DNA from 4 places in the Nonomuraea sp. B10E15 genome. Region 2 is predicted to be linked to each of the others. Evidence: riboswitches for the same ligand, from Rfam matches in the RefSeq annotation. Region 2 holds a riboswitch; each other region holds the start of a gene.

Region 1 (2,189 bases), on a different contig from region 2:
GTGCGGCAGCGAGATGCCCACCCGCTGGTAGGCCGCCATCACCAGGCCGGAGCAGTCGTAGGAGCCAGGACCCTCTGCTCCCCAGACGTACGGCTTGAGCTGCTGCGTGAGCGCCCACCGTGCCGCCTGCGCGGCCTTTCCGCTGCCCGCGATCGGCAGGTTGACGCGGGTGGCGCGGGTGCCGGGACGACCGGCCTCGCCCAGCGCCCGCCTGAACAGGTTGCTCTCGACCTTGGCGACCAGCTTGCTGATCTTGCCGCGCTTGGCGTCGAGGTCCTTGACGATCTTCTCGACCTCGCTGATGCGCGACTTGGCGCTCGCCCTGGCGCGCTCGGCGGCCTTCCTGGCCTTGGTGAGCTGGTTGAGCTCCTCGCCCTGCCGCTGCTCGATCGCGAACGTGGTCGCGGCGCGGTCGAGGAAGTTGCCGGGGTCCTCGGATGAGGTGAACGCCAGCGCACGGCTCAGACCGCCCGTGATGTAGGCGTTCTGGGCGAGCAGGACGGCCTTGGCACGCTTGGCCGCCAGGTCTGTCTCGCTGGCCGTCAGCGTCTTCTGCGCGGCCTCGGCGGCCTTCTTGGCCGTCTTCAGCTTCTCCCGCTGCCCGTTGTACTGCTCGGTCAGCGTCTCGATCTCGACGTGCATCTTCTCGACCCGCGTGGCGAGGTCTTTGAGCGAGGGCTTGGGGTCGGCGGACGCCGGGACGGTGGGAACCGAGAACAGCAGCGCGGCGACTGTGAAACTCGCCACACCGAGGCGGTGACGCGACAGGGCGCGTTCCGGGGGGCGGGCGTGCTTGCCCGCCGACTTCCTCCCACGGTTGAGCGTGCGCTTCACCAACCAGGCTCCTCTCATAGACGCCTACCGGGTTAGCTGACGGGTTCGGGCCGGAGCAGCCCTACCGAAAAACTCGGATTCACCCCGTGGTGGCGGTCGCCACCGGCGGGTCCCCGGCTTCCCTGAGGGAATTGAGCGTGCTTCCCCCCGCGCGCGACACGCGGGGATCATCGTCGCTGGACACTAATGCACTCCGGGTTCCTGCTCAACCAGAACTGCCAACTCCGTAGAGGTTTCGCAACCGAAGGGTCACGAGGTGGTCTCGGTGCCAGTCGGGCAGGAGTGACCGTATGTGGCGCTTACTCCCGAACGATCGCCCGGCGCGACGCCGTGCTCGCTCGGCCACGAGATGTAACAGGATGGGCGGAGAGATGTGAGTTAGGTCCGAGCCGTAATGACATCTGTACTCTGGAGAGCCATGGAGCAGGTGGCCGAACTGACTGTGCCCGAGACCGCGGTGGTGGTCCGGCGTGCGCGCACGCCTGACGTGCGGGGGGTCAGGCGCCTGGTCGACACCTATGCGGGCGCGGGCTCGCGGCTCCTGAAGAAGGCCACGGTGACGCTGTACGAAGACGTGCAGGAGTTCTGGGTGGCCGAGCGTGGCGGGCAGATCGTCGGCTGTGGCGCGCTCCACGTGCTCTGGGAGGACCTCGCAGAGGTCCGCACGGTGGCCGTCGATCCCGAATGCCGCGGCGCGGGCGTCGGTCACCGGATCGTCTCAGCGCTCATCCAGCAGGCCAAAGATCTTGGTCTGCAACGTGTATTCTGTCTTACTTTTGAGGTCGACTTCTTCGCGAGGCATGGTTTTCGCCGCATCCAGGGCACGCCGGTCTCCCCCGAGGTCTACGCCGAGCTGCTGGCCTCGTATGACGAGGGTGTAGCGGAGTTCCTCGACCTGGAACACGTCAAGCCGAACACCCTGGGCAACACCCGCATGCTGCTCCATCTGTCGTCGGGTGACGCGGACCTTGACCACATGGAAAGGTGATTGTTGATACCTATGTCGATACGTTGGGCAGCACAGGCATGTGTCCTGACACGTGCCACGCGCGCACTCGAAGCGAGGTGACACGGTGAGCACCGGACAGCCGCCGTACCCACAAGACGAATCCGGCGAGAACGCTGCGCCTCCCCACTACGGCCAGCAGGCTCCGGGCCGCCACCCCGGCGAGCCCGACCCCGACGTCACTGTGGTCGGCTACCGGGCGGACGACGCCTACGGGCAACAGCCCCCCTATGGTCAGCAGCAGGGCTATGGCCAGCAACCCCAGTACGGTCAGCAGCAGGGCTACGGCCAGCAGCAGTACGGCCAGCAGCAGGGCTACGGTCAGCAACCTCAGTACGGCCAGCAGCCC
Region 2 (2,189 bases):
GGCCGCGCGCATCGCCGCCCTCCGCGAGGCGGGCCCCGACCTGGTGATCAACGCGCGGGTCGACGTGTTCCTGACCGGCTCCACCTCGACCGAGGAGGTCGCCGAGCGCGGGCGCCGTTACCTTGAGGCCGGCGCCGACTGCGTCTACCCCATGATGGCCCCGTCGGAAGAGGTGGTCGGCGACCTCGTCAAGGCCGTCCCCGGGCCGGTCAACGTCGCCTGCATGCCCGGCATGGACCTGGGCAGGCTGGCCTCCCTCGGCGTCGCCCGCGTGTCCTTCGGCCCGCTGACGTACCTGACCGCGCTGGAGGCGCTCAAGACGATGGCGGCTCGCATCCGCGCGGGTCAGGACCCGTACGGGGCCTGACCCGCGGCGGGCGGGCGGGAGCCTCCGCGGAGGTTCCCGCCCGCCCGGACCCGGTCAGGCGGACGTGCGGCCCAGGGCGCGCAGCTCGTCGGGGGAGAGCGCCGAGACGTTCTGGTCGATGGGGGAGTCGGAGTACTGGTGGATGGTCCAGGTCTTCCAGTCGGCGGGCGGCGTCACCGTGCCCTTCGGCTTGCTGTAGTGGGCCACCCACAGCGGGTACTCGGCCAGGCCCTTGCCGTAGGTGTCGGCGAAGTTCCAGCCGCTGTAGAACATCGGGGTGACCCCGGTCTCGGCCTTCACGTGCGACAGCCACGCCTTGGCCCAGGCGTTGACCTCCTCGACGGACTTGCCGTCGGTGGTCTCCAGGTCCAGCACCAGCAGGTCGCCGGGCTTGGAGGGCTGGGAGTTCACCATGGACAGGAAGTGCTCGGCCTCGGCGATGGGGTCGTTGCCGGGGTGTGCGTAGTGGTACGCCCCGCGCACGATGCCCTTCTTGCCCAGCTCGCTCCAGTGCCTGGCGAAGGCGGCGTCGCGGAAGTCGGTGCCCTCGGTGGCCTTGATGATGCCGAACTGCGCGGGGCTGGCGGCCCAGTCGTGCAGCGGCTGGTGGTTGGACACGTCCTGGCCGTAGGTGAGCGTGCGCTGCTCGGCCGCCTGGGCCGAGCCCGGCTCGACGGGCGACGCGTGCGCGGGCAGGTTCGCGCCCGCGATGGCGGTGGTCCCGGCCAGCAGGGCGCCGGCGGCGGACAGGGTGAGACGTCGCGTGAGTTCGCGCATGGGGGGGATCGACTCCTTGCTTCCATGTGCCTACCGGGTTAGCTGACGGGTTCGGGCTTGGAAGTGCCCTACGCGCGCAGCCCTCGGCTGGCGTGCGATTCACCCCGGAAAGGTGGGTCCCCGGCTCCGCGCTGTGCGGATTCGGCCTGTCAACGTCGCGGCAAACGGTTCGGCAAGCGTTCGCCTGTGCCGTATGCCGTAATCCCAAGAAGGTATATAACGCCCCATAAACGCTGCAAGTGGTACAAATCCCCAGGCAATGTCGTTTGCCATAGTAAAGCCCTGGATCGCCGCTCTCGCAGGCGTTCCAGGGCTTTGGCAAAGTTTTTCCGGCACCGTACGCGGGTCCCGCCGGAACGGGGCCCGTGATACTCCTGTGACGTGAGCGGGCGGGCGTACCGCCTTCCGGCGCCGGGGCTCTCCGCCTACCGTTGCCCGGCGAGCCAGTCGTCGAACGTGGTCGGCGCGATGCGCGCGCCCTCGCCGGGCAGCAGCACGTCGCCCGCCATCGCCGGGCCGAAGATTCCCGACCACGTCGGCACGAGCCGCACCGTACGGCCCCGCGCCTCGTGGGTGCGCCGGGCCATGTCCACCAGGTCCTGCGGCTCGGGGCCCGCGACGTCGGCGTACCGCCCCCGAGGCTCCCCGGTCGCGAGCTCGGCGAGGACGCCGGCCACCTCGGCGGGCGCGATCGGCTGCACGAGCAGCGGCGCGATCGTGGCGACGCCGTCCTGCTCCGTCCAGCCCGCCACCATTTCGGCGAAGTCGTGGAACTGCGTGACCGGCACGATCGTCCACGGCACCGGCCCGGCGGCCACGAGGCGCTCCTGCTCCCGCTTGCCGGCGTAGTGGGCGTTGCCCTCGACGCGATGGATCCCGACGATCGACAGCAGGACGTGGTGGCGCACCCCCGCCCGCTCCTCGGCGGCCAGCAGGTTGCGCGTGGTGGCGCCGAAGAACGCCACCGTCTCCTCCGGGCCGGCCGCCGGCGCGTTGATGGCGTCGACGACCGCCTCCGCACCGGCCAGGGCGTCGTCGAGCCCGA
Region 3 (2,189 bases), on a different contig from region 2:
CGGGGTGTACGTCACGACGGTGGACAAGCGCGCCGCCCACGGGCCTGGAGGGCGGCGGCGTCCCGCCGACGGCCGGGAACTGGTCGTGGCGGAGGCGGTCCGGCACGGTCTGCGCCAGGCCGGCGAGACCACGTTCGTGGGTCACGGGCAGGGGCGGGACGGGCCGGACCCGGTGTTCCGGCTGCTGGCGTTCACCCGCGACGGGTGACAGGGCGGAGTCGGTTTCGCATCGAAAGCGACGCCGTGCGAAGCTGTGGTTGTCCCCAACACCATGGAGGTCCTCATGGCGGAATCACCGGAGCCGGAAGTCAGCGAAACTCCCGAGGACGAGATGAAGCGCAAGTTCCGCGAAGCACTGGAGCGCAAGCGCAACCAGCACGCGGGCTCCGGCGCTGGTGGCAGGGGCGTCGACCCATCGAAGATTCACGGGGCGCACGGCCCGGCTGCGAGTAAGAGATCGTTCAGGCGCAAGAGCGGCGGCTGAGCCGGAAAGGACTGAGGGGGTACGGCATGCCGTACCCCCTTTCGTATTCCCGCGCAAGGTAGATCTTTGCCCGGTTCATGGCGAATCGTTTGCGTATGTCCGATTCGCTGCTAGAGTTGCCGCCATTACCAGCCGGTGACCTGGCCCTTACCCAAGAGAGGGCCTCCGGCTGGCGCCGAATCCCGACTCGATCGGGAACCGGGGACCCACCTCACTGGGGTGAATCCGGCCCGTGCCGGTAGGGCATCTCCACGCCCGAACCCGTCAGCTAACCCGGTAGGTGTGATGGAGAGGACAGAACGCATGTATGACCGCAGCGCACCCCCGAATCGCGTAGCGCCGGCCGCCGCCTGAGCGGCCTCCCTTCCCCCCTTTCTTTCCCTCGCCCGATGTAGTCGCTCGGGCGTGCCGCAGCGCCGTGCCCTCTTGCCGGCGTGCCTCCCCCTCGTCCCCTCGCGAAGGACTTCACACTTTCATGTCTCCCCGTTTTGGCCTGCGTTCCCTTGCCCTGCTCACCGCCTCCGCCGTCGGCTCGATGAGCGTCGTCTGCACCGCGGCACACGCCGATCCCGGCGCCGAGGAGAAGGCCCTGTACAAGGGCTCCACCACGGCGTCGTACTTCTGGGACGACGGCTCGGGCAGGGCGGGCGACACCGGCCTGCCCGCCAGCGGCAAGCCGATGCAGAAAGGCATGGCCGCCAGCCCGAGCTGGCCGCTGCTGACCGAGGGGTACGTGATCTACAAGGGCAAGAAGATGCCCTTCTTCGTCGGGGACAGAGGGCCGGGGGAGCCCTCCAGCCGCGGCATCATGCTGGATCTCGACGCCAAGACGTTCGCCGACCTGACCGGCGGCACCTTCAACTCCCGCTCGCTGATGGTCAACGGCAACGGCGGCAAGGGGCACATCAAGATCGACTATGTCATCACCAAGTGGGGTGACGGCCTGGGCAAGAAGGGGCGGCCGGTGCCCTTCTCGACCGGCGCCTACGCCCGGCGGGGCTGACTTTACGAACGCGACACCGCGGGCTTCATGGACGCCATCGGCTGGCCGGCCGCCCACGTGGTCGGCGCGTCCATGGGCGGGATGATCGCCCAGTCCCTGGCCATCCGGCATCCGGCACGGGTGCTGACCCTGACCTCGATCATGTCGACGCCCGGCCACACGGTCGCTCCGCCGACGGAGGCCGCGTTCGCGGCCCTGACCGCCCGCCCCGCCGCCGAGCGCGCGGCCGTCATGGCGCAGGCGCTGGAGACGTACGCGGTGATCGGCTCGCCCGGCTACGCGATGGACCGGGAGCGGGTCGTCCGGAGGGCCGGGCGCGCGTTCGACCGCTGCTTCGACCCGGCGGGCACGGGCCGGCAGCTGGCCGCGATCATGGCTTCGGGTGACCGTACGGACCTGCTGGCGAGCCTCACCATGCCGGCGCTGGTGCTGCACGGGGAGGACGACCCGCTGGTCCCGGTCGAGGGCGGCCGGGCCACGGCGGCGGCCATTCCCGGCGCCCGGCTGGTGACCTATCCGGGCATGGGACACGACCTGCCCGAGCCGCTCTGGCCGGAGATCGCCCGCGAGATCACCAAGCTGACCGCCGCCTGACCGCGCGGCCGCTCCCGGGCTACGCGGACCGCTCCCGGCGCCGGAGGATCTCGGCCACGTGGGTCTCGGCCCACGCGGCCACCGCCGCGATCGGGGTGTGCAGGGAGC
Region 4 (2,189 bases), on a different contig from region 2:
CACCGCCGCCAGCCCGTCGAGGCGCTCCACGCCGGCCAGCCGGGCCGCGTCCTGCGCGGAGCCGGGAACGATGACCACGGGCCGCACCGGGCGGCCGAGCACGGCCGTGACCCGCAGCCCCGCCGAATCGGCGCGGCGGGCGAGTTCGCTGAGCGTGCCGGGTGCGGCGCGGTGGCCGGTGACGAGGGAACGTGCCCCGCGGGCGGTGACCTGGCCGTCCGGCCACAGGTCACGGGCGTGCGCGGGGAAGACGGGCGATCCGGGGGCGGGCGCGTCGGCGGCGAGGCCGAGGAGGAGGAGCGCGGCCAGCGCGGCTCGTCGGCTCACCTGCTCGGACACGCTGCCGATCGTAGTGGGCCCGATCAGGGCCGGCCCTCTACGAGGGGCCGCCGACGAGCGTGAGGACGGGCTGCCACGGGAGCCCGCCCGGGCTCCGGAAGGTCTCCCGGGCCCGGGCGGGGCCTCATCAGAGGCCGGGACGGACCGCGCCGACGAACGACGACTTGCGCCATCCGCCCAGCTTGTCGATGCGCACCCGTTCGCCTGTCCGCGGCGAATGGATCATCTTGCCCTTGCCGACGTACATGCCCACGTGGCCGAGCCCGTTGAAGAACATGAGGTCCCCGGGCTTGAGGTTGCGCCAGGAGACCTTGTTCCTGATGCCGGCGAACTGGCTGCTCGCCACGCGCGGGAGTTTCACCCCGGCCTTCTTCCAGGCGTACTGGACGAGGCCGGAGCAGTCGAACGAACCAGGGCCTGTGGCGCCGTAACGATACGGGTCACCGATCTGGTTCTTGGCCACGGCGATGGCCTTGCCGGCCTTCACCTTCTGCCGAGCGGTCTTTGCCCGCTTGCGAGCGGCCTTGGCCGACTTCGCGGTGGTGGCGGCGGTGGCCGCCCTCACCGAGGAGACGCCGGCCGTGTCGCTCCTCGTCGCCGCCTGAGCCGTGGGGGCGTGGAGGACCAGGCCTCCGGCCGTCACGGTCATCGTGAGCACGACGCCAGGCAGGGCAAGGCGGGACAGACGGGGGTTGTGCAGGGAGGTAGACAGGATTTCTCCTTGGGTCTTCCACGAACGCCTACCGGGTTAGCTGTCGGATTCGGGCCTGGAAGTCGCCCTACGGCGCGATGGCGCGCCGATTCACCCCTGATCCCTGGGGAACTGGGATCGCTGGGTCCCCGGTTCCGTGCCTCCTGACTGCACGGATTCGGCAGGTCATCGCCCGTGTCATGGGGATGTCGCGGCGATGACCAGCGGATCTTCATCTGTCTTCACACCGGGAGGGACCGATGCGGGTTCACGGCGCCATGGCTTGTGCACCGCGACGACGCCAGAAGCTACGCGGAACGGTCAAGGATCAGCAAAAGCCGAGTCAGGCTGTAAAGATCGACTCAGGCCTCAGTAAACTCCCGAACCCCTGTTGGAACAGGGGGCGTCGTTACCAAAAAGTGACCCTGCTCACATTCGCGAAACATCCGTCTTGTCAGGGGTCAGATGTCGCGTTTGTCACATTCCGCCTCGTATGATCTCGACCTAAGGTGATCAGGAGGATGCGGAACGTGATCGCGGACCGCCCGCACGACGGCAACGATGGTGCGTCGTAGAAGGAGGGGACGGAATTATGGGCGGACGGCGCCCACGAGGCTGCGGCCGTAGGCGGAGAGGCTGACGACCTTGACCACGTCGCCCGTCTGCGGCGCATGGACGATCTTCCCGTTGCCCGCATAGATGCTGACGTGCCCCAGACCCTCGCTGAAGATGAGATCACCGGGCTGGAGCGCGTTCAGCGACACCTTGCGGCTGGCGCCCCACGCCCACTGCGCCCACGTCGTCCTCGGCAAGGACACGCCCGCGGCCCGCCATGACGCCTGCGTCAGCCCCGAGCAGTCGTAGCCGCCCGGCCCTGTCCCGCCGAACACGTACGGCTTGCCGACCTGCGCGAACGCGAACCGCAGCACCGCTGCGGCGTTCCCCGACGCCGGTCCCGTGTACGCGATGCCGGTGCTGTTCGGGTCACCGGTCTTGTAGGCGCCCAGCTTCTTCAGGAGCTTCTTCTGCTTGGCGATCAGGCCGAGGATCTCCTTGCGCTCCTTCTCGACCTCGCCGCGGACCTCGTCGGCCGACCGCAGGGCACCCTGCGCCTTGTCACGTTCCTTCTTCAGCCCGCGGTTCTCCCGGTCGAACGCCG

The links. Region 2 has a riboswitch for cyclic di-AMP ahead of ABGB14_RS45230 (GH25 family lysozyme). Riboswitches for the same ligand answer to the same signal wherever they lie in the genome.
Region 1: it holds a riboswitch for cyclic di-AMP, as region 2 does, so the genes downstream of both, ABGB14_RS34310 (C40 family peptidase) here and ABGB14_RS45230 (GH25 family lysozyme) in region 2, are expected to answer to the same signal.
Region 3: it holds a riboswitch for cyclic di-AMP, as region 2 does, so the genes downstream of both, ABGB14_RS29795 (hypothetical protein) here and ABGB14_RS45230 (GH25 family lysozyme) in region 2, are expected to answer to the same signal.
Region 4: it holds a riboswitch for cyclic di-AMP, as region 2 does, so the genes downstream of both, ABGB14_RS06565 (C40 family peptidase) here and ABGB14_RS45230 (GH25 family lysozyme) in region 2, are expected to answer to the same signal.

What each region holds. Positions count from the first base shown of each region.
Region 1 covers NZ_JBDPMB010000016.1:108,088-110,276, reverse strand. Annotated here, with positions in the region: gene ABGB14_RS34310 (C40 family peptidase) at 1-834, opposite strand, end outside; cyclic di-AMP (ydaO/yuaA leader) riboswitch at 841-982, opposite strand; gene ABGB14_RS34305 (amino-acid N-acetyltransferase) at 1,253-1,822, shown strand; gene ABGB14_RS34300 (RDD family protein) at 1,908-2,189, shown strand, end outside.
Region 2 covers NZ_JBDPMB010000031.1:8,785-10,973, reverse strand. Annotated here, with positions in the region: gene ABGB14_RS45235 (isocitrate lyase/phosphoenolpyruvate mutase family protein) at 1-367, shown strand, start outside; gene ABGB14_RS45230 (GH25 family lysozyme) at 422-1,144, opposite strand; cyclic di-AMP (ydaO/yuaA leader) riboswitch at 1,158-1,301, opposite strand; gene ABGB14_RS45225 (SDR family oxidoreductase) at 1,570-2,189, opposite strand, start outside.
Region 3 covers NZ_JBDPMB010000012.1:171,056-173,244, forward strand. Annotated here, with positions in the region: gene ABGB14_RS29785 (class I SAM-dependent methyltransferase) at 1-208, shown strand, start outside; gene ABGB14_RS29790 (DUF5302 domain-containing protein) at 284-484, shown strand; cyclic di-AMP (ydaO/yuaA leader) riboswitch at 648-782, shown strand; gene ABGB14_RS29795 (hypothetical protein) at 960-1,487, shown strand; partial or broken gene ABGB14_RS29800 (alpha/beta hydrolase) at 1,509-2,081, shown strand; gene ABGB14_RS29805 (helix-turn-helix domain-containing protein) at 2,101-2,189, opposite strand, start outside.
Region 4 covers NZ_JBDPMB010000001.1:1,423,751-1,425,939, reverse strand. Annotated here, with positions in the region: gene ABGB14_RS06570 (hypothetical protein) at 1-339, opposite strand, end outside; gene ABGB14_RS06565 (C40 family peptidase) at 467-988, opposite strand; cyclic di-AMP (ydaO/yuaA leader) riboswitch at 1,062-1,224, opposite strand; gene ABGB14_RS06560 (C40 family peptidase) at 1,621-2,189, opposite strand, start outside.